4 regions of the Pseudodonghicola sp. genome follow, and region 4 is predicted to be linked to each of the others. Evidence: riboswitches for the same ligand, from Rfam matches in the RefSeq annotation. Region 4 holds a riboswitch; each other region holds the start of a gene.

Region 1 (7,227 bases), on a different contig from region 4:
CGGGGCTCGATATCCTCTCGGCCGGGGGCAATGCGGTCGACGCGGCCCTCGCCGCCGTGGCGGTGCAATGCGTGGTCGATCCGCTGATGACCGGGATCGGCGGCGATTGCTTCGCGCTCTACGCCCCGAAGGGCGGCGTGGTGAAGGCGCTGAACGGCTCGGGGCGTGCCCCCGCGGCGGCCACGGTCGCAGCGCTGAAGGCCGCCGGTCTGACCGACGAGATCCCGCAGACCAGCCCACATGCGGTGACCGTGCCCGGCGCGATCTCGGCCTGGTGCCGGCTGCACGCCGATCACGGCTCGCTGCCCTTGGAGCGGCTCTTCGCCCGCGCCATCGGCTATGCCGAGAACGGCTATCCGGTGACCCCGCGCGTCGCCATGGACTGGGCTGCCCATGTCGGGGTTATCGCCGGTGATCCCCATGCGGCGGCGCTGTTCCTGCCCGAGGGCGCGGCGCCGGCCGTTGGCGACCGCCATGCCCAGCCGCTGCTCGGCGCGCGTCTGCGCGAGATCGCGGCGAAGGGCGCCGCCGGCTTCTACGAGGGGGAGACCGCGGCCAAGATGGTGGCGCATCTGCAATCGCTCGGCGGGTTGCACACCGAGGCGGATTTCCACGAGGCCCGCGACCAGGCCCATTGGGTGACGCCGATTTCCACCCCCTATGGCGGCTATGACGTGCTGGAGTGCCCGCCGAACGGGCAGGGGCTGGTGGCGCTGATCATCCTGCGCATCCTGTCGAAATTCGACATGGGGCCCGATCTGTCCGAGGCCGATCGCATCCACCTGAATGCCGAGGCGACCAAGCTGGCCTATCACCACCGTGACGCGCTGCTGGCCGATCCGGCGGAATGCGAGGGGCTGGCGGACCAATTGCTGTCGGACGAGGTGATCGACACGCTCGCCGCGCGGATCCGGATGGACAAGGCGCTGCCGCCGGCGCTGTGGGACGAGCCCGAGCACAAGGACACCATCTATCTCAGCGTGGTCGATGCCGAGGGTAACGCGATCTCCTTCATCAACTCGATCTTCCACGGTTTCGGCTCGACCCGGCTCGACCCGGCGACCGGGGTACTGTTCCATTCGCGCGGCAGCTCGTTCCGGCTGATCGAGGGGCACCCGAACGCGATCGGGCCGAAGAAGCGGCCGATGCACACGATCATCCCCGGCATGCTCTGCAAGGATGGCGCGGCGGTGATGCCCTTCGGCGTGATGGGCGGGCATTACCAGGCCGCCGGCCATGCTGCCTTCCTGTCGAACGTGCTGGATCGCGGCATGGATCTGCAGGCGGCGATGGATGCGCCGCGCAGCTTTGCCTTCGGCGGTGAGCTGCAGATCGAACCGGGCGTCAGCGAGGAGGCGCGGGCCGAGCTGACCGCGCGGGGACACAAGCTCAAGGTGGTGGGCAGCCCGCTCGGTGGCAGCCAGGCGATCCGCATCGGGGCAGGCCTGCTGACCGGCGGCAGCGACAGCCGCAAGGATGGCATGGCGCTCGGCTTCTGAGGCCGAAGGCGAAAAAAACGACCCCCCGGCAGGTTGCATCCGCCGGGGGGCTTTGGCGTTGCTGTCGCTGACAGCCGCGCCCCGCGCGGGGCGACGTTTGCCTCGCCTGCGGTGATCGAAGCAGGCGAGCTTAGCCCCGGGGGCGCTTCCCGCCTTGCATTGGTTGATCCCTCAGGAAACGCTCCAATGTCTTGCCGGCCTCAATGATATGGGCCGAGGTCAACCGCACCGCCTCGTCCAGGTCGCGGCGATAGCAAGCCTCGAGGATGGCGTCATGTTCACCCGAGGAGCGGCCGACATAGTCGAGATGCATTAGGGTGAAGCGCAGGTAGCGGTCGGCGATGTCGTGCAGCCCGGCGATATGGGCGACCAGCCTTGGCCGATTCGCGGGCATGTAGAGCGCGGTGTGGAACGCCTTGTTCAGCGGCCCGAACTCCGCGACGTCGGCGGAGGATTCGATCTCCCTCTGGATGCGCGCAGCCTGATCGATATGGGCGTTCGACAGATGCGGCACCGCCAGGCGGATCGCCAGGGTCTCGGCCGCCTCACGCATCTCGAAATTCTCGCGCAGCTCGTCGGCGTCGATCGGGGCGACGATGGCGCCCTTGTTGGGGACGAGCTGAACCAGCCCCTCGGCGCTCAGCGTGCGCAGGGCCTCTCGAATCGGCATTCGGCTCGATGAATAGGTCTTGGCCAGCTCTTCCTGGCGCAGCGCGCTGCCGGGCGCGAGCGCACCGGTGATGATCGCGTCGCGGAGCTGGGTTTCGATCTGTTGCGCGCGGTCGCCGCGCTTCATGGGGGCCTGGGTCATGTCCCATCCTTAGCGACAGCCGTATTGACAAACAATCCTTGAGATGAATAGCAATATTCAAAATTGGATCCAATATGGAGGATGGTATGCGAGTATCGAGGGTTGCGCACATACCGGGGATTGGCGTGGACACGATGGGCAACGCCGCCGATGCCCTGGCGAGTTCCGAGATGCTGCGGCTGGAAAATCTCGACACTGATATCGCACCGCCCCAGGCGGCGATCGAGGCGACGATGCAGGCGGTGACACGCGACGACGCCAACAGCTATCTGCCGTTTCTCGGCATCCACAGCCTGCGCCGGGCCGCCGCCGCGCGGGTCTCTGCCACCACCGGGGTCGACTATGACCCCGAGGCGCAATGCATCATCTCGGCCGGCGGATTGTCGGGGGTGCTGAACTGCCTGCTGGCGCTGATCGAACCGGGCGACGAGGTGATCATCACGGACCCCGCCTATGCCGGGCTGCTGAACCGCATCCGGCTGTCTGGCGGGGTGTCGAAGCTGGTGCCGCTGGTGGTGACCGACGGGCGCTGGCGGCTCGATCTCGATGCGCTGCGGGATGCGGTGTCGTCGAAGGTCCGGATGATCCTGACCATGAGCCCCTCGATGCCCAGCGGCATCGTCCACACCGGCGAGGAATGGCAGGCCATCGCCGAGGCGGCGGAGCGGGCGGACGCCTGGATCCTGCACGACGCGGCGATGGAGCGGATCCTCTTCACCGAGGCGCCGGTGCTGCACCCGGCCTCTCTTGGCGGCATGGCGGATCGGGTGATCACCGTGGGCTCGGTCTCCAAGGAATACCGGATGATCGGCTGGCGGGTCGGCTGGATCGTCGGCCCCAGGCAGATCATGGATGATATCCGGCTGGTCAGCCTCAGCAACGTGGTCTGCCAGGTGGGGATCACAATGCCGGGCGCCGAGGCGGCCCTGACCGCCACCGATGACGGTGTGGCGGCGGCGACGGCCGAATGGAAGGCGCGCCGCGATCACATCCTGACCGAGATGATGGGCCTGCCGGTGATCGCCCCCGATGGCGGCTGGTCGCTGCTGATCGACACCATCGCGCTGGGAATGTCGCCGGGGGAGGCGTCGCAAAAGCTGTTCCGTGACGGTGCCATCGCGGCGACGGCGATGACCGGTTGGGGGCAGGAGGATCGCGCCGGACGCTATCTGCGCTTTGTCTATGCCAACGAACCGGTGTCGCGACTGCTGGGGTTGCGCGACCGCATTCGCAAGGCCTGGCTGGTCTGAGTGTCCCTTGTTTTCAAAGCGGAGTGAGGAAGAGACGGATGGATAGGGCGGGGAAGATCAAGGCAAGCCCGGCGGGCAAGGATCCAAGGTCGGCGATGCCGGCGGGAGCTGCGGCATGAGCGGCAAGAGCACCAGGCGGGTGGCTGAGGCCGCCCGGCAGGCGGGTCTCGAGATCGAGATCCTGACCATGCCCGCCAGCACTAGAACCGCCGAGGAGGCGGCGCAGGCCTGTGGTTGCGCGACCGCGCAGATCGTCAAGTCGCTGATTTTCGAACGCAGTGGGGATGGGGCGCTGGTGCTGCTGTTGATCCCCGGAGACCGGCAGGCGGATCTGGCGGCCGTCGCCGAGGCCATTGGCGGCACGCCGGCGCGGGCGGATGCGAAACGGGTGCGCGACGAGACCGGCTTTGCCATCGGCGGCGTCGCGCCGCTTGGTCACAAGCGCCCGCTGCCCGTCTTCATGCACGAGGAGCTGTTGCGACACCCGCAGGTCTGGGCCGCCGCCGGCGCTCCGAACGCCGTCTTCGCCGTCGATCCCGCGCGGCTGCGCCAGGCGGTGGGCGCTGCGCTGCTTGCCGGCTGAGGGGCGCGCGGCCTCCGATGACCGCAACTCCGGGCAAGGCAGGTCGTTCAGGTCGCCTGGCCGGCGAAAGCCTTGACCCGGGCCTGCCAGGCGGCAGTGATCCTCAGGCGCGGCTGGCCGGTCGATCCACGCGGCGGGGGGCTTCGTCATCGGGGGGAGAGGACCCCATTGCCAGCACCGATCCGGTTTCCTAGAAGGTCCGGGTCGGTTTCCGAATGGAATCAAAAGGGAATCCGTCACCGACGCTTCGGTGAACCGGAACTGCCCCCGCAACTGTAGGCGGTGAGCAGGCTGCGACAACGCCACTGTGGCCCCGTGCCATGGGAAGGCCGCCGCCTGTTGTGACCCGCCAGTCAGGAGACCTGCCGACACTGTCTGTAACGCGGCCCGGGCGGGGTGTCCGGGGAGGTGTCGAATGAACTTTGTCCTGCGGTGCCCCCTGGCATCGGCCATAGCCAGACCCTGCACGCCCGCTGTCGCGGTCGGGGCATGGTTCAGCCTCTGGATCGGCCTTCCCCTCCTGTCTCCGGTCGCCCTCTTTTCCGGAGACCTACCATGTATCCCAGACCCCTGATCGCTGCCGCCGTCGCGGTGGCCTGCCTCGCGCTGCCCGCCGTTGCCGAGCCGACACGCTTTCCACTCGCGCTTGAGAATTGCGGCGTCGATCTGACCTTTGATCACGCGCCCGACAGCGCCGTCACCGTCGGTCAGGCGGCGACCGAGATCCTCTATGCGCTGGACCTGGGCGGCCGGGTCAAGGGCACCTCTGTCTGGTTCACCAAGGTGCTGCCCGAGTTCGCGGCGGTGAATGCCGGGGTGGAGCGTCTGGCCGACAATGACCCGAGCTTTGAAAGCGTCGTGGCCAAGCGGCCCGGTCTGGTGGCGGTGCAATACGAATGGCACGTCGGCCCGCAGGGCATCGTTGCCACCCGCGACCAATTCGCCGATCTGGGCATTCCCACCTATATCCTGCCCGCCGATTGCATCGGCAAGGACAATACCTCAGGCTCCGACGGCACCCGGACCCAGCTCTATTCGATGGAGAGCCTCTATCAGGGGGTCACGGAACTGGCGCGGATCTTCGATGTGACCGATCGGGGCGAAGCGATCGTCGCCGATCTGCGCGCGCGTGAGGCGGCGGCGGTCGCCAAGGCGCGGGGGCTCGGGCTCAAGGACAGCTCGGCGGTATTCTGGTTCTCTTCGGCCGAGATGGATATCGACCCCTATGTCGCCGGCCAGGGCGGCGCGCCCGCCTATATGATGACGGCGCTGGGCCTGCGCAACGTGGTCGAGAGCGACGAGGAATGGCCGACGGTCAGCTGGGAGACCATCGCGCGGGCCAATCCTTCGGTCATCGTGGTGGCGCGGATGGACCGCCGCCGGTTCGAGGCCGACGATGTCGAAAAGAAACTGGCCTTTCTGCGCAGCGATCCGGTCACCAGCCAGATGGAGGCGGTCAAGCACGACCGGATCGTGATCCTCGACGCCCATGCGATGGATCCGTCGATCCGCAATATCTCGGCGCTCGAGACGCTGGCCGAGGCGCTGCCGGGGCTGAGCGGTCAGTGAGCCTGGTCGCGACCTCTGGCGCACTGTCGCGCCCCTTGGTGCGCTCCCTGATGCTCTGGGGGCTGCCGGGGGTCGCGGGGCTGACGCTGGCGATCTTCGCCGGCGTCGTGATCGGCGAGACGCCGTTGCCGCTGTCGACGGTGGCGGCGGTATTTGCCAACAATCTCTGGGATGCCGGTCATGTCGTCGATCCGATCGACGCCGGCATCGTCTGGAGCTATCGGCTGCCGCGTACCCTGGTGGCGGCGGGCTGTGGCGCCGGGCTGGCCCTGTCGGGGGTGGTGCTGCAGGCGCTGGTGCGCAATGCGCTGGCCGATCCCTATCTGCTGGGGGTCTCGGCCGGGGCCGGGGCGGGGGCCGTGGCGGTGACCATCCTGGGCTTGGGCGGTGGCGCGCTGGGGCTGTCGGCGGGCGCCTTTTCCGGTGCCACGCTGGCCTTCGTTCTGGTGGCGCTGCTGGCCCGGGCGGCGGGCGGCGGATCGGCGCAGCTGGTGCTGGCCGGGATCGCGGGGTCGCAATTGTTCAATGCGCTGACCTCTTTCTTCATCGCCAAATCCGCCAATGCCGAACAGGCGCGCGGCATCATGTTCTGGCTGCTCGGCAACCTCTCCGGCGTGCGCTGGCCGGATGTATCGCTGGCCGCGCCGGCGGCGGGTCTGGGCTTGCTGACCTGCCTCTGGTTCGCCCGGGCGATGGATGCCTTTTCCTTCGGCACCAGCTCTGCCGCCGCGCTTGGCGTGCCGGTGCGACGGGTGCAGGTGGTGCTGATCGGGGCCACCACGCTGATGACCGCGACGATGGTCAGCCTGGTTGGTTCGATCGGCTTCGTCGGGCTGGTGATCCCGCACGCGATGCGCTTCGTGGTGGGGCCGCGTCACGCGCGGCTGGTGCCGGCGGCGGCGATGGCCGGCGCGGTCTTCCTGATCGCGGCCGATATCACCTCGCGTCTGCTGATCCCGGGGCAGGTGGTGCCCATCGGCGTGGTCACCGCGCTGGTCGGCGCGCCGGGCTTCGCCCTGATCCTTCTGCGCAACAGGAGACGGATATGAGACTTGCGGCACGGGCGCTCGGCTGGAGCGCGGGGGCGCGGTCCATCGTCGAAGATGTCTCGCTCACCATCGAGCCGGGAGAAACCTTCGGTCTGGTCGGGCCGAACGGTTCGGGCAAATCCACCCTGCTGCGGCTCCTGGCCGGGCTCGCCCCACGTCCGCGTGGGCGGGTGCAGCTCGACGACCGACCGCTCACCGCCCTGTCGCGGCGCGAGGTGGCGCAGCGGATCGCCTTCGTCGAGCAGATCGCCGATACACCCGAGGCGCTGAGCGTGCGCGATGTGGTCGAACTGGGGCGCACCCCCTGGCTGTCGGCGCTGGCGCCGTTTTCGCCCGGTGATGCCGCGATCGTCGACGAGGCGCTGCAGGCGGTGGGCATGGGCCGCATGGCGGCGCAGGCCTGGGCCACGCTGTCGGGCGGAGAGCGTCAGCGGGTGCAGATCGCCCGGGCGCTGGCGCAGCGGCC
Region 2 (7,227 bases), on a different contig from region 4:
GGCGTTGTAGTGCAGGAAGTTCTTCACATCCTCGGTCAACCCCAGCGGGTCATAGAGGCTTTCGGTATAGCGCGTCTCGATCTCGTAGAGATCGAAGATCAGCGCAAAGGCGAAATCCTTCAGCTCGGCCCGCTCGGCCTCGGACAACCGCTCCAGCCCGCGCTGGAACTTGTAGCCGATGTAATAGCCATGCACCGCCTCGTCGCGGATGATCAGGCGGATCAGGTCGGCGGTATTGGTCAGCCGCGCGCGGCTCGACCAATGCATCGGCAGGTAGAAGCCGGAATAGAACAGGAAGCTTTCCAGAAAGACACTGGCGATCTTCTTCTTCAAGGGATGCGAGGCGGCATCATATTCCTGCAGGATCAGCCGGGATTTCTGCTGCAGATGCGGGTTCTCCTCCGACCAGCGGAAGGCCTCGTCGACCTCGACCGTCGAACAGAGCGTCGAGAAGATCGAGGAATAGGAGCGCGCGTGCACCGCCTCCATGAAGGCGACATTGGTCAGCACCGCCTCTTCGTGCGGGGTGATCGCATCGGGCATCAGCGAAGGCGCGCCGACGGTGTTCTGGATGGTGTCGAGCAGCGTCAGCCCGGTGAAGACGCGGATGGTCAGCCGCTGCTCCTCTTCGGTCAGCTGCGACCAGGACTGGATGTCGTTCGACAGCGGCACCTTTTCCGGCAGCCAGAAGTTGACGGTCAGGCGGTTCCAGATTTCCAGATCCTTGTCGTCCTGCAGCCGGTTCCAGTTGATGGCGCGGGGGACAGGACGGGCGGTGGTGAGGTCTTTCATGACAGCATTCCTCTGGCAGAGGTCATTCGGAACAAGGGGTGGCGCCCGGAACGCACTTCGCGCCCCGGACCATATGGATCACAACGAACAGGACACGCAGCCCTGCACCTCGGTCCCTTCCAGGGCCATCTGGCGCAGGCGGATGTAGTAGATCGTCTTGATCCCCTTCTTCCAGGCGTAGATCTGGGCGCGGTTGATATCCCGCGTCGTCGCCGTGTCCTTGAAGAACAGCGTCAGCGACAGCCCCTGATCGACATGCTGGGTCGCCGCCGCATAGGTGTCGATGATCTTCTCGGCGCCAATCTCATAGGCGTCCTTGTAGTACTCGAGATTGTCGTTGGTCATATAGGCCGCCGGGTAATAGACGCGGCCGATCTTGCCTTCCTTGCGGATCTCGATCTTGGAGGTGATCGGGTGGATCGAGGAGGTCGAGTTGTTGATATAGCTGATCGAGCCGGTCGGCGGCACCGCCTGCAGGTTGCGATTGTAAAGCCCGTCCGCGATCACCGCGTCGCGCAGCGCCGCCCAATCCTCGCGGCTAGGCACATGCACGTCGAATTTCTCGAACAGCGCCTTGACCGTCTCGGTCTCGGGCAGCCAGTCGCGGTCAACGTATTTGTCGAAGAAGGAGCCATCGGCATAGGTCGAGCGTTCGAACCCGGCAAAGCTGCGCCCGCGCTCGCGCGCCAGCGCGTTCGAGGCGCGCAGGCAGTGATAGAGCACGGTGCAGAAGTAGATATTGGTGAAATCGACGCCCTCGGCACTGCCGTAGTGGACCCGCTCGCGCGCCAGGAAGCCGTGCAGGTTCATCTGGCCCAGGCCGATGGCATGGCTTTCGTCATTGCCGCGCCGGATCGAGGGCACCGCGTCGATCGCCGACATCTCGGAGACCGCGTTCAGCGCCCGGATCGCGGCCTCGACCGTCGCGCCCAGATCGCCGCCATCCATCGCCTTGGCGATATTGAGCGAGCCGAGGTTGCAGGAGATATCGGTGCCGAGGTGCTTGTAGCTCAGATCCTCGTTGAACTCCGAGGCCTCGTTGACCTGCAGGATCTCGGAACAGAGGTTCGACATGTTGATGCGACCGGCGACCGGATTGGCGCGGTTCACCGTGTCCTCGAACATGATATAGGGATAGCCGCTTTCGAACTGGATCTCGGCGATGGTCTGGAAGAAGGCGCGCGCGTTGATCTTCTTCTTGCGGATGCGCGGGTTGTCGACCATCTCGTGATACTTCTCGGTCACCGAGATTTCCGAGAAGGCGCGACCATAGACCTTTTCCACGTCGTGCGGCGAAAAGAGGTACATGTCCTCGTTCTTCTTCGCCAGTTCGAAGGTGATGTCGGGCACCACCACACCAAGGCTCAGCGTCTTGATGCGGATCTTCTCATCCGCGTTCTCGCGTTTGGTATCGAGGAAGCGCAGGATATCCGGATGGTGGGCGTTCAGATAGACCGCCCCCGCCCCCTGACGGGCACCGAGCTGATTGGCATAGCTGAAGGAATCCTCAAGCAGCTTCATCACCGGGATGACACCGGAGGATTGGTTTTCGATGCCTTTGATCGGCGCGCCATATTCGCGGATGTTGGTCAGCAGCAGCGCCACCCCACCGCCGCGTTTCGACAGTTGCAGCGCCGAGTTGATGCCGCGACCGATGCTTTCCATGTTGTCTTCCAGCCGCAGCAGGAAGCAGGAAATCAGCTCGCCCCGCTGCGCCTTGCCGGCATTCAGGAAGGTCGGCGTGGCGGGTTGGAAGCGGCCGGCGATGATTTCCTGCATCAGGGACATGGCCTGCGCCTCATCCCCTTGAGCAAGCGTCAGGGCGACCATGACGACCCGATCCTCGAACCGTTCGAGGTATCGTTTGCCGTCGAAGGTCTTCAGCGTATAGCTGGTGTAATATTTGAAGGCGCCCAGGAAGGTCGGAAAGCGGAACTTGGCGGCATAGACCGCATCCCAGATCTGGCGGCGGAACTCGGTCGAGTATTGCTCCAGCACATGGGCCTCGTAATAGCCCTCCTCGACCAGATAGCGCAGCTTCTCTTCCAGCGAATGGAAGAAGACGGTATTCTGGTTCACATGCTGCAGGAAATACTGCCGCGCCGCCATGCGATCGGCATCGAAGCGGATGTTCCCCTGATCGTCATAGAGGTTCAGCATCGCGTTCAGCGCGTGGTAATCCAGACCCTGCCATTCGGCCGGGACCGCCTTGGCGGGGGCGGCGTCGCTCACATCGCGGTCAAGCACTGCGTTTTCCAAAACCTGTCCAATCCCTCAATGACGCGGGCGACATCCGTGTCTGTCCCCGCGAGTTCGAAACGATAAAGCACCGGCACACCACATTTCCGCGCCACCACATCGCCGGCGGAGGCGAAGAGTGTTCCGAAATTGCGATTGCCCGAGGCGATGACACCACGCAGGTGGCGGCGGGTGTCCGGATCATTCAGGAACCGGATCACCTGTTTATGGACCGCGCCCCGCCCTTGGCCATCGGCATAGGTGGGCGTGATCAGCACGAAGGGGGAACGGGGGGCGGGCATCGGCGCCTCGGTCTCGATCGGGATCCGCGTCGCCGTCAGACCCAGCCGGTCGACGAAGCGCCGCGTGTTCCCCGATCGTGAGGAGTAATAGACCAGGCCCCCCATCGGCCGGCTCAGGCCAGAGCGGCGATCTTGTCGGGGCGGAAGCCGGCCCAATGGTCGTCACCCGCCATCACCACCGGCGCCTGGCGATAGCCCAGCTCGGTCACCCGGGCCATTGCCTCGGCGTCCTCGGTCAGATCGACCAGATCGAATTCGATCCCCTTGGCGGCCAGCGCCCGGGTGGTGGCGGTGCATTGCACACAGGCGGGTTTGGAATAGACGGTGATGGTCATGGCAGTGTCCCCTTGCCGATCCTTTGGTTCCGGTCGTTCAGCGCCGGCCAGCAGGGGAAGAGACGCCAAGGGATGCCCCCGAAGGACATCCCATAACACGTCCCGGACCCACCGCCCGGCTTGGTCTCGTCTCGTCCTGGCAGGTCTCCTGACTCATGGCTTATACGTCCGGCCCTCCTTCCCAGCGCGCAAGACGCCAGTGGATATGCGACCAAACCTCACCATTCACAGTTGCGGGGGCAGTGCCGGATTTGCGCCGGCTTCCCTCTTCACCCGCTTTGAATCGCGGGCACCAAGACAACATCATATAGACGCGTATTGGCAGAGGCTGTCAATATCTTGTTTGCGCAAGAGAGGTACCCACTAGAGCCGGTAGGCGAAGGTAAGCCTCATCCCTGAGCGGCACCGACACTCAGGCCGGCAGAATACCACCCTGCCCCGGCACCGCAACCGGCAAGCGGACCGCGACCTGCCCCCGCGGCGCGGCGCGCAGGTCGGTCAACGTCACCTCGGTCAGGCTGCCGTCTGACAGCAGCAGAGGCGCCGTTTCCCCCAGGTGCATGCCGATCAGCGTCGCCCCCAGAAGCGACCGCAGCGGCACCACCCCGGGCTCCTCCCGCAGGCGCACGCGGTAACTCAACCGGGCCAGGATAGGGGGCTGATCGCCGCCCAGCCGATAGCCAAGCACGACCCCGCCGGTGGCGATCCGATCCGTCAGCGTCTCTGGCCCCAGCCGGCGGGCATAGGCGAGCTTTTGTCGCAACAGCTCACCGATCAGCGCGACAACCCCGCTTGGCTGCGCCTGACAGTGTTGCAGCTCACGCTGCATCATCTCGATATCCTGCGGCGATAGCCAAGCCCGCTGCGCCGCCCCGTGCAGCCGCCCCATGACCTCGACACTCAAATCCTCAGGGCCGATCGGCCCCCGATGCTCGAACATATCCTTCATGAGACCCCACAATGCCTTCTGGCGTTGAAATCCTGACTCTAACTATATCTTTGCGCGCCGAAGGAGACCGGCGCCATGATGCGCCCCTGTCTCGGTGCCGGCGGCATATCGAAACCCTATCTCAAAGATACTTAAGAAGTATTCATGCAGTCCTGAATAGGCCCTTCCTTAAAATGGCGTCAATCCGATGACGCCAATGGCATGATACCGTGTCTTTGGGGCCACCAAAATTCCTGTGCGCCGCCCCAGATTGACTTTCGTGATCAGCGTTCCTAGCTTCCAGGCCATGTCGAGACACCCGCATAAGGGCAGGTTCATCCTGTTTTCCGGTTCGCTCCTGAACCGCAGGCTTCCCCGGGCGGTCTGAGCGCACGCGCTATTCCCTCCGTTCGGGGCCCTCTTCCTTCGTCTGGTCCGGCATCAAAGCGGGTCGTCACACCGCAGGGGCAACTCCCCCCTGAGGTTCGACACCTCCCTGTTCATGCGACCTCGCATTAGACCTGCAGCGGCCTGAGTCCGCCCATGATCCGCTCACCCTGACGCTTCGGCTGGCCCGGCCAGCCGCCTGCCCGGCGCGGCCCCACCGTGCCGACATCTCCTTCATCTTCCTCTTCCATCGAAAGGAAACCATCATGCCGGTTTTCACCCCGGAGCCCCTGAAACACGCCACCACGACGCCACCGGCCGTCCGCCCCGCGCGACTGGTCATCGCCGAGGACCAGCTCGAAACGCTCGAGGCGCTGACGACCGGCTTTGCCCGGCGCAACCCGGCGCTGGCCGATCTGCTACTGTCCAGCCTCAGCCGCGCCCGCATCGTAACGCCCGAGCGGCTGCCCGCCGACGTGATCGGGCTGGGCCGCCCGCTGCGCTATCGCGACAGCCTGGACGACAGCGAAAAGACCGTCACGCTTGTCCTGCCCGAACAGGCCGACATCTCGCTCGGGCGCGTCTCGGTGATGACCCCGATCGGGGTGGCGCTGCTTGGCATGCCGGTGGGGGCACGCGCGAAATGGACCACCCGCACCGGCGAGAAGCGCCAGCTCGAGGTGCTGGAGGTGTTCGACGCCGATCCGGCGACCGAACCGTGAGCGGCACCGTGCCGGCCACCGCGCCCCGCTCGCGCTGTCCGACCTGCCACACGCCGGTGCCGCGGGCGGCCGGGTTCCGCTGTCCGGCCTGCCGCAGCGCCCTGCGTCCCGCCGGCCGCCGGCTGCGCCCCTGCCACGGTTGCGGAGCGCCGCTGCCGCTGGCCGCGGTGCGCAACTGCCCGGCCTGCGGTCAGGCGATCACCGTCCCGGGCTGAGCCCGGCGATACCATCCCCCCGGTGGCGGCCGCCAAACCGCCACCGCCAGCGGAGATCCACCCGGGGCTTGATTGTGATCCTCCCCTCGGATAATCGTTACGTTATAACATTTCAAATGGAGAGCCCCATGCCCGCCCCCGCCTCCGATCCTCGCCTGCCGGTCACCGTGTTGTCCGGCTTCCTCGGCGCCGGCAAGACCACGCTGCTGAACGATGTGCTGAACAACCGCCAGGGCCGCCGAGTCGCCGTCATCGTCAACGATATGTCCGAGGTGAATATCGACGCCGATCTGATCCGCGAGGGCGGCGCCGACCTGAACCATGCCGAGGAAAAGCTGGTCGAGATGACCAACGGCTGCATCTGCTGCACCCTGCGCGACGACCTGCTGACCGAAGTGCGCCGCCTCGCCGAAGAGAAACGCTTCGACTATCTGCTGATCGAATCCACCGGCATCGCCGAACCGCTGCCGGTCGCCGCCACCTTCGAGTTCCGCGATGAACACGGGCATAGCCTGTCGGATGTCGCCCGGCTCGACACCATGGTGACGGTGGTGGATACGGTGAACCTGCTGAAGGATTACGCCAGCCACGATTTCATCCGCGACCGCGGCGAATCCCTTGGCGAGGAAGATGAACGCACGCTGGTCGATCTGCTGGTCGATCAGATCGAATTCTCGGATATCGTGGTGCTGAACAAGGTCTCGGCCGCAGGCCCTGAACGACTCGAGGCCGCGCGCAAGATCGTCACCGCGCTGAACCCCGATGCCGCGATGATCGAAACCGATTTCGGCAAGGTGGAGCCCACCGACATCTTCGACACCGGTCTGTTCGATTTCGAGACCGCCCACGACCATCCGCTTTGGGCGAAAGAACTTTACGGCTTCACCGACCACATTCCCGAGACCGAGGAATATGGGGTCTCCTCTTTCGTCTATCGCGCCCGCCGGCCGTTCGATCCGCAGAAGATCCACGATGTGCTGAACGGCGACCTGCCCGGCGTGATCCGCGCCAAGGGGCATTTCTGGATCGCCACCCGACCCGATTGGCTGGCCGAATTCTCGCTCGCCGGGGCGCTGAGTTCGGTGCGCCCGATGGGGATGTGGTGGGCCACCGTGCCGGAGGAGCGTCGCCCGACCCATGCGCAGGCCCGCGCCTATCTGGATCGCCATTGGCAGGACCCCTTCGGCGATCGCCGGCAGGAACTGGTGTTCATCGGCTCCGGCATGGACCGGGCGGCAATCACCGCCGCGCTCGATGCGGCGCTGGTGCCGGGCGAGCGGTTCACGCCCGAGGCCTGGCGCGCCCTGC
Region 3 (7,227 bases), on a different contig from region 4:
CCTCTCGACCGTGCTCTCCGGTGTCTATATCCAGGCCGCCTTTGAACCGGTCGCTGACGGAAGCGACCCCATCTTCATGGGGTTGGAGCAGCCGCCATTGATTCAGCCCGGCATGAAGGGCACCAGGGTGACGTTGAGCGCACGGGATGCCGGCCAGTTGACCGCTGGCGCACCGATCTATTTCCGCGGCATCGAGGTCGGCAATATCGAGGCGCCCCGGCTTCTCGAGACCGGCAATGGCGTCGAGGTGAATGCCTTCATCGCCGCCCCGCATGACAAATTGCTGACCTCGGCCACGCGGTTCTGGCTGACTTCGGGCTTTTCGGTCAACTTCGGGCCCGGGGGGATCAACCTCTCGGTCGGCTCGGTGGCGGGGATCCTGCGCGGTGGGCTGACCTTCGACACCGTCTATTCGGGCGGCCAGCCGATCGAGGCCGGCCATGTGTTCGATCTCTATGCCAGCGAGGACGCCGCGCGCTCCTCCGCCTTCAGCAAGCCGCTGGAGAACCCGGTGGAGCTGACCGTAGAATTCGACCAATCGGTCGCCGGGCTCGGGGTCGATTCCGAGGTCATCTACAAGGGGCTGGTGATCGGCAAGGTCTCGGCCCTCGGGGCCTTCGTCGAAGAGCGCAACGGCGAAAGGGACGTGATCCTGCGCGCCACGCTCTCCATCGACCCGGGCCGGCTCGGTCTCGATCCCAATACCTCGGAAGCCGATATCATGGCCTTCTTCGCCGACGAGGTCGACAACGGGCTGCGCGCGCGGCTGATGTCGAAAAGCATCTTCTCACGCTCGCTCTCGGTCGAGCTGGTGGAACTGCCCGACGCGGCGCCGGCGCATCTCGATACCTCGACCTCGGCGCCGCCGCGAATCCCCTCGGTTCCCGCCGACATTCCGGATGCGGGGGCCACGGTCCAGGGGGTGATGAACCGGGTCGACTCGCTGCCGATCGAAGAGCTGATGCAGCAGGCCATCGCGACGCTCTCCTCGATCGAAAGCCTTGCCGGCGACGAAAAGCTGCGCGCCGCCCCGGATGCCTTTGTCAAGCTGATGGACGATGCCCGCGGCCTGGTGGGCAGCGCGGACGCCCAGGCGCTGCCCGGCGAGTTGCGCAGCACCGTCGAAGAACTGCGCGGCGTCGCCGAAAACCTGCGCACCGCGGAGGCCGTGGGCAAGCTGGTCACCGCGCTGGATTCCGCCGCCGAGGCCGCCACCACGGTGACCGATGTCGCCAATTACTTCGATCAGAAGATCGCCGGGGTGCCTCAGCTGGTCGACGGGCTCAACCAGCTGACCACCAAGGCCAATTCGCTTGATGTCGAGACTTTCGTGACCGCCGCCACCGCCTTCCTCGACAGCACCCGGGCGCTGATCGACCAGGACAGCACCCGCGCCCTGCCCGCCAGCCTGTCGGCCGCGCTGGACCAGGCCCAGGCGGCGCTGGCCGAGCTGCGCGCCGGCGGCGCGGTCGAGAACGTCAATGCCACGCTCTCCTCTGCCCGCGACGCCACCGCCGCGGTGCAGCAGGCGGTCGCCGACCTGCCCGACCTCGCCCAGCGGATCGACCAACTGGTAAGCCAGGCGCAAGACGTGCTGGCCGGCTACGGCCAGAACTCGCGCTTCAGCCGCGAAACCCTCGACGCGCTGCGCGAACTGCGGACGACGGCGCAGGCCCTGACCAACCTGGCCCGCTCGATCGAGCGGTCCCCCAATTCCCTTCTGTTCGGACGGTGACCCATGACACGCCTTGCCCCCCTGCTCCTGCTTGCCCTGGCCGCCTGTGGCGATACCGCGCCGCGTTACCTGATCCCGGCGGCGGCCGAAGCTCCCGCCCCGCGGCTGGCGCTGCGGGTCGCCTCGGTCGAGATCCGGCAGGTCTCGCTGCCGGCCTATGCCTCGAATGACCAGATGCTGCGGGAAGAGGCGAGCGGCGCGTTGAAACCGGTGAAAAGCGCGCTCTGGGCCGATACGCCCAATCGGGCGATCACCCAGCAACTCGCCGATTACATCGCCACGACCAGCAACGCCGAGGTCGCGGCAGAACCCTGGCCGCTATCCACCGCGGCGCAGGCGCAGATCGGTGTGCGGGTCTCGGAACTCGCCGCGCGGCTCGATGGGCAATTGCATCTGACCGGGCAATTCGCGATCTCCTCCTATGACAGGATCGTCCGCGAACGCATCGTCCCCTTTGCGATCGCCGTGCCGCTGAGTTCGGACGCGCCGGCAGAGATCGCCAAAGCGACCGGCACCGCCATCGACCTGCTCGGGCGGCAGATCGCCGAAAGCCTGCGCCGCTGAGCGCCATGACCGTCAGACCGCAAGGCTGATCACCGACCGGGGCGATGCCGCGCCGGTCCATCCACTATGGCGACGGCTTCGGGCCTCGCCTCCGTCACGACCACAGAAGGCGATGCACCGCCTCTGCCTGCGTCGCTTGACAATCCCCTGCCCTTGGCATCACTTGGCGCCTGCTGGTTCCTGTCGATGACAGGCCAAGAGGGAATGCGATACGCCCGCCGCCCGCAAGGGTCAGGGCCGAAGCGCAGCCGCCCCCGCGACCGTGACCGGAGAGGTCGCCCGACCACTGGCCAACTGGCTGGGAAGGTGGGCAGACCGCCGGAGATGCAGCGCCCTGCGCCGCGCTCCGACATCCGCAAGCCGGGAGACCTGCCAGCGCATGTATGCAACGGGCGAACGGGGTGTTTCGCGACCGGCTTTGGGCTGTCCCATTGGCGGATACCCGTGCTGGCCTCTCCCCCTCCTCGCCCCCTGACAGGAGGGGATCATGGCCGGGGTCACGATCACAGTCTGCACCACCTGCCGCCGCGGCCAGCCCGCCGAGGCAGAAGCTCCGCGCCCGGGCACCCGGATGCTCACCGCACTTGCAGCGGCAGAGCTTCCCGACGGCGTGACGCTGCGCCCGGTCGAATGCCTCTCGGCCTGTTCGCGCGGCTGCGCCCTGGCGCTGAGCGGCGGGTCCGATCGCTGGACCTATATCTATGGCGATCTCGATCCCGACCTCCATCTGCCCGAGCTCCTCGACGGCATCGCCGCCTATGCCGCGACTGCGGATGGCATCGTGCCCTGGCGCGACCGTCCGGTGATCTTTCGCAAACAATCCATCGCCCGCCTACCGCCGCAGGAGTAACCGCGCATGTCCGATCTGACCAAAACCCCCGTCACCGTCATCACCGGTTTTCTCGGCGCCGGAAAAACCACGTTGATCCGTCACCTGATGGCCAACCCGCAGGGCAAGCGCCTGGCCGTGCTGGTCAACGAATTCGGCACCGCCGGCGTCGATGGCGATATCCTGCAATCCTGCGCCGATGAGAATTGCCCGGCCGAGAATATCGTCGAGCTTGCCAATGGCTGCATCTGCTGCACCGTCGCCGACGATTTCATCCCGACGATCGAAGCGTTGATGGCGCTGCCGCAAAAACCCGATCACATCCTGATCGAAACCTCCGGCCTCGCCCTGCCGAAACCGCTGCTGAAGGCCTTCGACTGGCCGGCGATCCGCTCGCGCATCACCGTCGACGGGGTGATCGCGCTCGCCGATGCCGAAGCCGTCGCCGCCGGCCGTTTCGCCCCCGATCTGGCGGCGGTCGAGGCGCAGCGCGCCGCCGATGACAGTCTGGACCACGAAACGCCGCTGTCCGAGGTCTTCGAGGATCAGATCGCCTGCGCCGATATCGTGCTCCTCTCCAAGGCCGATCTGGCGGGAGAGGCCGGGCTTGCCGCCGCCCGCGCGGTGATCGAGGCCGAGGCGCCCCGCAAGCTGCCGGTGCTGCCGATGACCGAAGGGGTGATCGACCCGCGCGTCATCCTCGGCCTCGGGGCAGCGGCCGAGGATGACCTCGACGCCCGCCCCTCGCATCACGACGGCGCCGACGATCACGAACATGACGATTTCGACAGTATCGTCGTCGATCTGGGCGAGATCGCCGATGTCGCGGCGCTGGAGGCGGCGATCCTCAGGCTGGCCCGCGACCAGCATGTGCTGCGGGTCAAGGGCCATGTCGCCGTGGAGGGCAAGCCGATGCGGCTACTGGTCCAGGCGGTGGGGGAACGTCTGCGCACCCAATACGACCGTCCCTGGGGCGACGCGCCGCGCCGGTCGCATCTGGTGGTGATCGCGGAACACCATGACATCGACGAACCGGCGATCCGCGCGGTGCTGGGGATCTGAGACAGGATGATCAAGCACCAACTATTTCAACCGAACACCGCAGGATCGCGCCCGACACCGAGGGGGGGCGTAATCGTGCCCGCCCTAGGGGGCGGGGTCGGGCGCGATCCGGATCGCAAGCGATCCGGTGGTCTATGCATGACTGCACGCGGAGCCCACTGATGCACGTCGTCTTCCGCGAAAGTCACGGGTTGGAGGAAACCGACACCCCCCGGGATCTGGGCCAGAACCCGGCCGATCTGGTGGTGCTGTCGTTTTCCGACAGCGATCTCGGCGCTTTCGCGGCGGGCTGGAAACGCGCGGCGGGCGGTCTGCCCTCGCTGCGCCTTGCCAATCTGGCGGCGCTGCGCCATCCGCTCTCGGTCGATACCTATGCCGACCAGACGCTGCGCGGTGCCAAGGGCGTGCTGGTGCGGCTGATCGGCGGCGAAAGCTATTGGTCCTATGGGCTGGCGGTGCTGCAGGATATCGCCCGCCGCCAGGGCATCGCGCTGGCGATCCTTGCCGCCGACGGCCGGCCCGACCCGCGGCTTGACGCGCTCTCCACCCTGCCCACCAGCACCTTGCGCCGCTTGCAGACGCTCTGCGACGCCGGTGGCGCGGTGGCGGCCCAGGCGGCATTGGCGCAGCTTGCCCTCTCTGCGGGTCTCTACGCCGGCCCCGTCGCCGGCGCCAAGGTGGTGCCCGAGGCTGGCTTCTATCGCCCCGGCTTGGGCGTGGTTGCCGCGCCTGAGCCGGATGAACGGCCCCTCGTGCTCGTCACCTTCTACCGATCCTATCTCACTTCCGCCGATACCGATCCGATCGACGCGCTGATCGCGGCGCTTGAGGCGCGCGGGTTCACCGCCATCGGCGCCTTCGCCCCCAGCCTGAAGGAGCCCGGCGCCGCCACCTGGCTGCGGTCCGAGATCACCCGCCTCAAACCCACCGTCCTCGTCAACGCCACCGCCTTTTCCGCCAAGGGCGGCGACGGCACGCCCTCACCACTCGACGCCGGCGCCTGCCCGGTGTTTCAGGTCGCGCTCTCGACCGCCGAGCGCCGCCAATGGGCCGAGGCCGACCGCGGCCTTTCCCCCGCCGATCTGGCGATGCATGTGGTGCTGCCCGAGATCGACGGGCGGCTCTTCGCCGGGGTGATCAGCTTCAAATCCGCCGGCGCCCGCGATCCCGATCTGCAATTCGCCCGGCTGACCCACCGGCCCGATCCCGACCGCATCGCCGCCGTAGCCGATCGCGTGGCGGGCTGGCACCGGCTGGCGACGCTGCGGCCCGCCGTCAAGCGGCTGGCCGTGATCCTCTCCACCTATCCGGGCAAGGCGCATCAACTGGCCCATGCGGTGGGGCTGGATGCACTGGCCTCGTGCAACGCGATCCTCTCGGGACTGCGGGAGGCTGGCCACGACACCGCCCCCCTGCCGAACCTCGGGCCAAGCCTGATGACCGAGAGGCTGAGCTGGCCGCTTGACGCCTACCGCAAGGCGCTCACCACCCTGCCGCAGCCGCTGCAGGACGATCTGACCGCCGCCTGGGGCGCGGCGGAGGAGGACCCGGGCCTGCGTGACGGCGCCTTCCATTTCGCCGCGATCCGCGCCGGGAATGCCCTGATCGCGCTGCAACCAGAGCGGGGCGCGGTTCAGGCCCGCGCCGATGATTATCACGATCTGTCGCGCACCCCGTCTCACGGCTATGTCGCCTTCTACCTCTGGCTCAGGGCGCAGACCGACGCGCTGATCCATATCGGTGCCCATGGCACGCTGGAGTGGTTGCCGGGCAAATCCGTCGCCCTCTCGCCCACCTGCTGGCCCGAGGCGTTGATCGGCGATCTGCCGGTGATCTACCCTTTCATCGTCAACGACCCCGGTGAGGCGGCGCAGGCCAAGCGCCGGATCGGCGCCGTCACCCTCGGCCATCTGCCGCCGCCCCTGGCGCAGACCCAATTGCCCGAGGGGTTGGGGCGGCTGGAGCATCTGCTCGACGAATATTCCACCGCCGACGGGCTGGACCCGGGCCGCCGCGACCGGCTGATCGTCGACATCCGGGCAGAGGCGCGGGGCACCGGGGTGGAGGACGATCTGGGGCTTGGCCCCGACACCTCAGCCGCCGAGGCGATCACCCGCATCGACCGCTTCGTCTGCGACATCAAGGAAAGCCAGTTCGGCGAGGGGCTGCACGTCTTCGGCACCGGTGAGTGCGGCGCCGAGGAACGCGCCGGCTTGCTGGCGGCGCTGGCCGGCCGCTTCGTCGCGCCTGGCCCCTCCGGCTCCCCCTTCCGGGGGCGGGCGGATGTGCTGCCGACCGGGCGGAACCTTTTCACCACCGATCCGCGCGCGGTGCCCTCGCGCGCCGCCCATGCACAGGGGGTGAGGTTGGCCGAGGAATTGCTGCGCCGCCACCTGCAGGATCACGGCGACTGGCCGCGCGGGCTGGTCGTCGACCTCTGGGGATCGGCCAGCATGCGCACGGCGGGCGAGGAATTCGCCATGGCGCTGCATCTGGCCGGGCTGGCGCCGCGCTGGGACGAAGGGTCTGAGCGCGTCAGCGGGTTCGAGATCATCCCGCTGACCCTGCTGAACCGCCCCCGGATCGACGTCACCTTGCGGGTCTCGGGTCTCTTCCGCGATGTCTTCCCGGGGCTGGCGCAGATGTTCGAGGCCGGGGCCGAGGCGCTGGCGGCACGTGAGGAGACGGCGGAGGACAACCCCTATCTGACCCGAACCCCGCGCGTCTTCGGGCCGAAGCCCGGTTCCTACGGGCTGAACATGGGCGCGGCGCTGGAGGATTATGGCGACGAGGGCCGCGCCCTGGCAGCGGAGGCCTGGATAAACTCCTCCTCCCACAGCATTGACATAAAAGGAGAAATCAACCAGAACCGACCAGCATTTGAGGCCCGGGTACGGCAGGCCGATGCCTTCGTCCACCTGCAGGATCTGGCGGAGACCGACCTGCTGATGGCCGCCGATTACGCCGCGCATGAGGCAGGGTTCGCCGCTGCCGCCGCGCATCTTGGCGCGAAAACCCCGGCGCTCTATCACCTCGA
Region 4 (7,227 bases):
GCTCGAAGCCGGGCAAGTGGTGCGGGCCGGGCCGGCCGAACAAGTGCTGTCCGATCCGGCGCTGGTGCATCAGATCGGCCTGCGCGAGGCCGGCGCGCTGCTGTCCGCGACCGTGGCGCATCATCACGACGACGGGCTGACCGAACTATCTGTCTCCGGCGGCCGGCTGTTCCTGCCGCATCTTGACGTGGCGCCAGGCAGCCAGACGCGGGTGCGCATCCTGGCGCAGGATGTGATGCTGGCGCTGGAGCCCCCCAACGGCATTTCCGCGTTGAACATCCTGCGCGGCGAAATCGTCACCCTGCGCGAGGGCAACGGCCCCGGGGTGATCGTTCAGATCCAGTCGGGTGAGGATCGGCTCCTGTCCCGCATCACCCGCCGCTCGGCCGAGGCGCTGCACCTCAGCCCCGGGCAAAGGGTCTATGCGGTGATCAAATCCGTCGCCATCGCCCGCAGCGATATCGGCGCCGGCTGAGGCACAACCACGGCCCGTGAAAAGACCCGAGGCCGCGATCGGGCGCAGACAGCGCACCGACGACATGTGGGCCCGCGTCGACAAGAGGACCGGATCCCGGGCGGGCGAGACACAGGGCGGCGGCCCCATCATGCCGCCCTTGCACATGTCACAATCGACCCAGATGCAATCCCGGTGCCGCGAGACGCCGAGGAAGGTGGTATCGACGAAGCCGCTGGACACTTCCGGACGCCCGGGACGGGGTATGGAGCATTCGGAATTGCGCCATGTCGCGCCGCGTGCTGGTGACAACCTCGGGCCTCCGCCCACTGCCGTAGGGCGACAAGCGCATCTGCGGCGGCTGCACCTCGCGCGGGGTTTCCCGCCAGTCGCCTTGGGGAAGACCGATGCCAGACAGGCACGAGGGGCGATCGCATTGGGGCGTGTTTCGTCATTCTCCCCGCAATCAGGCCGGGGGCGCATGTCCGGCAGGCTGCGGATGCGCTCTCCTGCCGACATTGAGGGGGCTCGCAAAGCTGTCGGCCTTTCCATCTGCCCCCACAGATGTCACGCAATCTTCCGCTGCCGGGGTTCCTGCGCATAGCACAGGCCCCAGCAACGGAAGATCCGTCATGAGCCATACCGCCCGCACTCGGAAACCGAACAAACCCTGGCTGCTCCCCCAAACAGCGCAACACATATGGGCGCAAGCGTAAGCCTGGCCCCCTGGCGCACGTGCGCCCGGATCAGTCGCGCGGGACCAAGCACGCGGGGCGTCATCCCCTCTCGGCCTACCGGTGTCCCGCCACAGCAGCACATACCAAAGCTGAAGTGCTTCATTCAGTCAAATTAAAGTATTGGATAAAAATGATAGATATCTTGAATAGTATGCCCCTCTCGTGGGACATACCGGCATGTTTAATCTCAAACCCTTGCATCACTTCGTCCTGCTGGCGGAAACGCGCAACTTCAGTGTCGCGGCCGCACGCGCAAACCTGTCGCAGCCGGCGCTGTCGAATTCGATCAAGACCCTTGAGGCGCAGCTGGGCTTCAAGCTGTTCCAGCGCGACGAACGCCCAGTGAAGCTGACCGCCGAAGGGCGCGAGCTCTACCCCCGCGCCAAGAACATCCTGTTCGAGGCCGGCAACCTGGATCGGCAGATCCTGGCCCTGAAGGCGGGCGATACCGGCCATGTCCGGATCGGCCTGGTGCCCACCTTCGCGGCCAGTCTGGGCGGCCGGATTCTGGCCGCCTGCCATCGGCAGGCCCCGGGGTTGAGCTTTGATGTCGAGATTTTGCAGACCAGCGGGCTGCTGCGACTGCTTGAGGCGGAAGAGCTGGAGCTGATGGTCTGCGACCTGCGCGAGATCGCCGATCCCTCAGGCCTGCAGATCACGCCGCTGATGCGCCATGGCGGCGCCTGCTATTGCCGTCCAGGTCATCCGCTGCTGTCGGGTCCCACACCGTCGCTGCATGCGATCTTCGACTATGGGCTCGGCTCGATCCACATGCCGAAACTGCTGCTGCAGGAGCTGGCGAAACAATTCGTGCCCGCCGGCGACAAGCGGCCGTTTCTGCAACTGGCATGCGACAACGTCATGCTGCTGTGTGATCTGGCGCAGCAAAGCGATCTGGTGCTGATCACCACCCATTCCAGCGTCGAACCGGCGGTGCGGCGGGGCCTGCTGCAACGGGTCGGCCCGGATCTTGAGGGATCGACCGACTGGGCGATCGCAACGCTCATGGGGCGCGCGCCGCACCCGGGCGCACCACGGGTGATCGAGGAGATCCTCGCCAGCACCGGCGCAGCACCCGATGCCTGAAACCGGTCCCGGGGCCTGAAACCGGTCCGGGCGGGCGCCGCGGCCTGTCGCGTCCCGCCCCGGCCCTGCGGCTCAGTTCATGCCGAGCGCTTCTTTGTACATTTCCAAAATCGCCTCTTCCTCGGCGATATCGTCCTTGTCGCGCTTGCGCAGCGAGATCACCTTGCGCATCACCTTGGTGTCGTAACCGCGCGCCTTGGCCTCGGCCATCACCTCTTTCTGCTGGTCGGCAATGTCCTTCTTTTCCATCTCGAGGCGCTCGAACCGCTCGATGAACTGGCGCAACTCGCCAGCGGTGACGCGGTAGTTGGCTTCGGCCGTGCTGTCGTCAATAGGATCCATGGAAAGCTCCGCTCGATCGTCTGTTTGGGATCACCTGCCGGGATAGCCGCCCCGCCCCGGGCCCGCAAGGCGGGATTGAATGTCACAGCGCCGCAAAACCGGCCCCGATCGCCCTTGCGCGAAAAGTCGCGACCTCGTATGCCGAAAATCGCTTTGGTTCGGCGCCCTTCAGGGACGCCGTGAAAAGGGAACTGCGGTGCGCCCCCGTGACAGGGGCAAATCCGTGACTGCCCCCGCAACTGTAAGCGGAGAGCGGGGCCGGCAAATACCACTGAACCCGAACGGGTTCGGGAAGGTCCGGTCCACGCGTTGACCCGCAAGTCAGGAGACCTGCCAAGGCAATCACCTTCATTTGGCGCGGGGCGCGTCAAATGGGCGGCGTTCGAACCGTAGGGGTGATGCTCAGACTCACCGTTTGCGGAGGAGCGCGGCCAGACCGTGCCTTTCCAAACAGTCAATGACAGGACGAAAGGCCCGCAGAGGACCAGAACAGATGAAGACATTCCTTACCACCATATCCACCCTTGCGGTTTGCGCCGCATCGCCCGCGCTGGCGCAGGAGGCCTTTGAACTGGACGAGATCACCGTCACGGCGAACAAGTCCGGCGCGGCGACGCCGTTGAACCGCACCGGCGCCACCGTCGAGGTGATCACCCAGGAAGACCTGAAGAACGCCGGCGAGACCACGATCGCCGAATACCTCGCCCGCGAACCCGGCATCACCCTGAGCAGCAACGGCGGGCTTGGGTCCTCGAGCACCCTGCGCATCCGCGGGCTTGGGGGCAGCTACGTCAAGGTGCTGATCAACGGCATCGACGTGACGGATCCGTCTTCGACCCAGATCCAGTATAACTGGGGCGACATGACCACCGACAACATCGAGCGGATCGAGATCCTCAAGGGCTCCAGCTCGGCGCTCTACGGCTCGCGCGCGGTGGCGGGCGTTGTCAGCATCACCACCCTCGCCCGTCCCGAGGAGCCCGGCCAGAAGACGACCATGAGCGTCGAGGGCGGCAGCAACGACACCTGGCGCGGCTCGGCCACCTATGGTTACAGCGGCACCCGTGGCGGCATGGCGATCGGCATCGACCGGATCATCACCGACGGGTTTTCGTCCAGCGCCGGCGGCACCGAGCCCGACGGCTATCAGGGCACCCAGCTCACCTTCTCGGCCGACGTGATGGCCTCCGAGGCGCTGAAACTGGGGCTGACCGCCTATTCGCTCGAGGCCCGCGGCCATTTCGACGAATACGGCAGCGACGGCACCCCGCCCTATAACGAATACACCACCACCCGAACCCGTGCCGCCCGCGCCTATGGTCAGCTCGACCTCGGCGCCTGGCAGCACGAATTCTCGGCCAGCTACTATCGAAACGACCGGCTCAGCAGTTCGAACGGGCTCGACACCCCCTTCCTCGGCAAGCGCAAGCGTCTCGATTACACCGGCAGCTATTCGGTGTCGGACATGCTGGGGCTGACCTTCGGCACCGATTGGGAGGAGCAGAGCTATGATTCCGGTTCGGACACCGGCAAGACCCGCACCACCGGCCTGTTCGGCGAGGCGCAATATGCCGCGACCAGCGCGCTCGATCTGTCGGCCTCGCTCCGCTACGATCACCACTCCGACTTTGGCGATCATGTCACCGGACGGCTGGCGGCAGCCTATCGGCTGACCGGCGCCACCACCCTGCGCGCCACCGCCGCCACCGGCTTCCGCGCCCCCTCGCTCTACGAGCTGAACAACACGCTCTATGGCAACCCGGCGCTGAAGCCCGAGGAAAGCACCAGTTACGAACTGGGCATCGAGCATGATTTCGGCGCCGGCCGTCTGGTCAAGGCGACCGCCTTCTATACCGAGATCGACAATCTGATCGACTTCCGCTCGCTCTATGATGCGGCGGGGAACTGGATCGGCGGCCAGTATCAGACGATCCCGGGCACCTCGACCTCGCAGGGGATCGAGCTGTCGGGGCAATGGGCGATCAACGACCAACTCGGCCTCTATGCCAACTATACCTATACCGATGCCGAGGACGCCGCCGGCGCCCGGCTGCTGCGGGTGCCGCGCAACGACGTCAATGTCGGCCTCACCGCCGATCTGAGCGGCGGCTGGTCCGGCCAGGTGAATGTGCGCTATGTCGCCGACCGTCCCGCCGAATATGGCGTGGTGATGGGCGATTACACCGTGGTCAACCTGGGCGTGGCCTATGCGATCACCGATCAGGCCGAGGCCTATCTGCGGGTCGAGAACCTGTTCGATGAGGAGTATCAGACCGCGGCCGGCTTCAACACCCAAGGCCAGGCGGTCTATGTGGGGCTGCGTGCGTCCTTCTGATCTGAAACCTTGGCTTGCCGCGCTGGTGCTGACCGGCGCGGCGGCCCTGTCGGCCCCCGCCGGGGCCGATCCCCGCCCCGCCCGGGTGGTGTCGATCAACCTGTGCACCGACCAGCTTGCGCTGATGCTGGCCGACCCGGGGCAGCTGGTCTCGGTCTCCAGACTGGCGCATGATCCCTCCAGTTCTTCGATGGCCGAGGCTGCAAAGGCCTATCCCACCAACGGATCGGGGGCGGAGGAAGCCTATCTGCTGAGACCCGATCTGGTGCTGGGCGGCACCTTTACCTCTCCGGCAACGGTCTCCATGCTGGAAAAACTCGGCATCCGGGTCGAGCTTTTCGCGCCTGCGCGCTCGCTCGCCGATGTGCCGAAACGGTTGGAACAGATGGGCAAGGCACTGGGACAGGAAGACAAGGCGGCCGACATGATCGCGCGTTTCGAAACCGATCTGGCGGCGCTCAGCACCGCACCCGACCACCGACCGCGCGCGGCGCTCTATTACGTCAACAGCTATACCGTCGGCGACCAGACGCTCGCCGGCGACATCCTGCGCGCCGGCGGCTTTGACAATGTCGCGGTCGAGGCGGGGCTGAGCCAGGGCGGCACGCTGGCCCTAGAAAAACTGATCCTGCTGGACCCCGAGGTGGTCATCGAGGGCCGGGATTACCCCGGCCAGTCGCGCGCCGAGGATGTCCTGCACCATCCGGCGCTGCATGCGCTGACCGGCACCCGTGTCGCCGGCACGGTGACCGACCGCGACTGGATCTGCGGCACGCCGCTGGTGCTGTCGGCGCTGCGCAACATCCGCGATCTGCGGCTGTCGCTGGAGGCCGGGGAATGAAGCTCGCCTCAGGTCTGGTCCTGCTGGTCGCGGCGCTCTTCGTGGTCTCGCTGGTGGTCGGCGTGGCGGTGGTGCCCGCCGGGCAGAGCCTGCGTGCGCTGATCTGGGACGATGGCACGCCGCTGGCGGTGGTGATGCGTGAAATCCGCCTGCCCCGCGCCATCCTCGCGGCCTTGATCGGCGCGGCGCTGGGGCTGTCGGGGGCGGCGATGCAGGGCTATCTGCGCAATCCGCTGGCCGAACCCGGGCTGATCGGCGTCTCGGGCGCCGCGGCGCTTGGCGCCGTGCTATCGCTGCAAACCGGGCTGAACCTGCTGTTCCCGCTGGCGCTTCCCTTCGCGGCGCTGGCGATGGCCACGCTGGCGGTGCTGCTGATCCTGGTCCTCGCCGGGCCGCGCGGCTCGTCGATCACGCTGATCCTGGCCGGGATCGCGATTTCGGCGCTGACCGGCGCCCTGACCTCGCTGACGCTGAACCTGTCGCCCAACCCCTTCGCCGCCGCCGATATCGTGTTCTGGATGATGGGCTCGCTGGCCGACCGGTCCTTTGTCCATGTCTGGCTGGCGGCCCCCTTCATCGCCATCGGCGCCGCGCTGCTGTTCAGCATCGGCCGGGGGCTCGACGCGCTGACGCTGGGCGAGGACGCGGCAGAGGCGATGGGGATCGGCCTCAGGGGGGTGCGCCTGCGGCTGATCCTCGGCACCGCCGCCGCCGTGGGGGCCGCCACCGCCGTCGCCGGCGCCATCGGCTTCGTCGGCCTGGTGGTGCCGCATCTGCTGCGCCGGGCGGTGGGGGCGCGACCCTCGGCGCTGCTCTGGGCCTCGGCGCTTGGCGGCGCGGCGATGGTGCTGGCCGCCGATATCGCGGTGCGGCTGATCCTGCCCGACCGCGATCTGAAGCTTGGCGTGCTGATGGCGCTGGTTGGCGCGCCCTTGTTCCTGCATCTGATCTTCCGCACCCGGAAGGAGATGGCATGAGCCCGCTTCTGACCCTGCGCGATCTGAGCGTGCTGCGCGGTGCCTGCCCCGTGATCGATCACGTCAGCCTGTCGGTTGCCCCCGGCGAATGCATCGGGCTGATCGGCCCCAACGGCGCCGGCAAGACCACGCTCTTGCGCGGCGCGCTGGGGCTGCTGCCCGCCACGGGAGAAAGCTCCCTCGCCGCCCTGCCCGCCCGCGACCGCGCCCGCGCCGTCGCCTGGATGCCGCAGGCGCGCGAAATCGCCTGGCCGGTGACGGTGGAGCGGCTGATCGCCCTGGGACGCATCCCGCATCTGCCGCGCGGCGCCGGGCTTGGCCCCACCGACCACGCGGCGGTCGAGGATGCCATCGCCCGGATGGGGCTGGAGAGCTATCGCCCCCGCACCGCCACCCAGCTTTCTGGCGGCGAACAGGCGCAGGTTCTGATCGCCCGCGCCCTGGCGCAGGAGACG

Evidence for each region. Region 4 has a riboswitch for cobalamin ahead of ACN0V4_RS18630 (TonB-dependent receptor plug domain-containing protein). Riboswitches for the same ligand answer to the same signal wherever they lie in the genome.
Region 1: another riboswitch for cobalamin. It lies ahead of ACN0V4_RS12920 (ABC transporter substrate-binding protein); the one in region 4 lies ahead of ACN0V4_RS18630 (TonB-dependent receptor plug domain-containing protein).
Region 2: another riboswitch for cobalamin. It lies ahead of nrdH (glutaredoxin-like protein NrdH); the one in region 4 lies ahead of ACN0V4_RS18630 (TonB-dependent receptor plug domain-containing protein).
Region 3: another riboswitch for cobalamin. It lies ahead of ACN0V4_RS12830 (DUF1636 family protein); the one in region 4 lies ahead of ACN0V4_RS18630 (TonB-dependent receptor plug domain-containing protein).

Annotation. Positions count from the first base shown of each region.
Region 1 covers NZ_JBLWVT010000006.1:162,100-169,326, reverse strand. Annotated here, with positions in the region: gene ACN0V4_RS12940 (gamma-glutamyltransferase family protein) at 1-1,499, shown strand, start outside; gene ACN0V4_RS12935 (GntR family transcriptional regulator) at 1,630-2,310, opposite strand; gene ACN0V4_RS12930 (pyridoxal phosphate-dependent aminotransferase) at 2,445-3,560, shown strand; gene ACN0V4_RS12925 (YbaK/EbsC family protein) at 3,676-4,143, shown strand; cobalamin riboswitch at 4,332-4,528, shown strand; gene ACN0V4_RS12920 (ABC transporter substrate-binding protein) at 4,699-5,712, shown strand; gene ACN0V4_RS12915 (FecCD family ABC transporter permease) at 5,763-6,761, shown strand; gene ACN0V4_RS12910 (ABC transporter ATP-binding protein) at 6,758-7,227, shown strand, end outside.
Region 2 covers NZ_JBLWVT010000003.1:322,988-330,214, forward strand. Annotated here, with positions in the region: gene nrdF (class 1b ribonucleoside-diphosphate reductase subunit beta) at 1-792, opposite strand, end outside; gene nrdE (class 1b ribonucleoside-diphosphate reductase subunit alpha) at 871-3,024, opposite strand; gene nrdI (class Ib ribonucleoside-diphosphate reductase assembly flavoprotein NrdI) at 3,021-3,437, opposite strand; gene nrdH (glutaredoxin-like protein NrdH) at 3,446-3,667, opposite strand; cobalamin riboswitch at 3,788-3,979, opposite strand; gene ACN0V4_RS07325 (hypothetical protein) at 4,080-4,616, opposite strand; gene rnk (nucleoside diphosphate kinase regulator) at 5,249-5,704, shown strand; gene ACN0V4_RS07335 (hypothetical protein) at 5,701-5,919, shown strand; gene ACN0V4_RS07340 (GTP-binding protein) at 6,048-7,227, shown strand, end outside.
Region 3 covers NZ_JBLWVT010000006.1:143,611-150,837, forward strand. Annotated here, with positions in the region: gene ACN0V4_RS12820 (intermembrane transport protein PqiB) at 1-1,735, shown strand, start outside; gene ACN0V4_RS12825 (PqiC family protein) at 1,739-2,299, shown strand; cobalamin riboswitch at 2,457-2,691, shown strand; gene ACN0V4_RS12830 (DUF1636 family protein) at 2,787-3,149, shown strand; gene cobW (cobalamin biosynthesis protein CobW) at 3,156-4,190, shown strand; gene cobN (cobaltochelatase subunit CobN) at 4,352-7,227, shown strand, end outside.
Region 4 covers NZ_JBLWVT010000010.1:106,651-113,877, forward strand. Annotated here, with positions in the region: gene modC (molybdenum ABC transporter ATP-binding protein) at 1-475, shown strand, start outside; gene ACN0V4_RS18620 (LysR family transcriptional regulator) at 1,369-2,277, shown strand; gene ACN0V4_RS18625 (DUF2312 domain-containing protein) at 2,350-2,619, opposite strand; cobalamin riboswitch at 2,757-2,972, shown strand; gene ACN0V4_RS18630 (TonB-dependent receptor plug domain-containing protein) at 3,113-4,954, shown strand; gene ACN0V4_RS18635 (ABC transporter substrate-binding protein) at 4,929-5,795, shown strand; gene ACN0V4_RS18640 (FecCD family ABC transporter permease) at 5,792-6,772, shown strand; gene ACN0V4_RS18645 (ABC transporter ATP-binding protein) at 6,769-7,227, shown strand, end outside.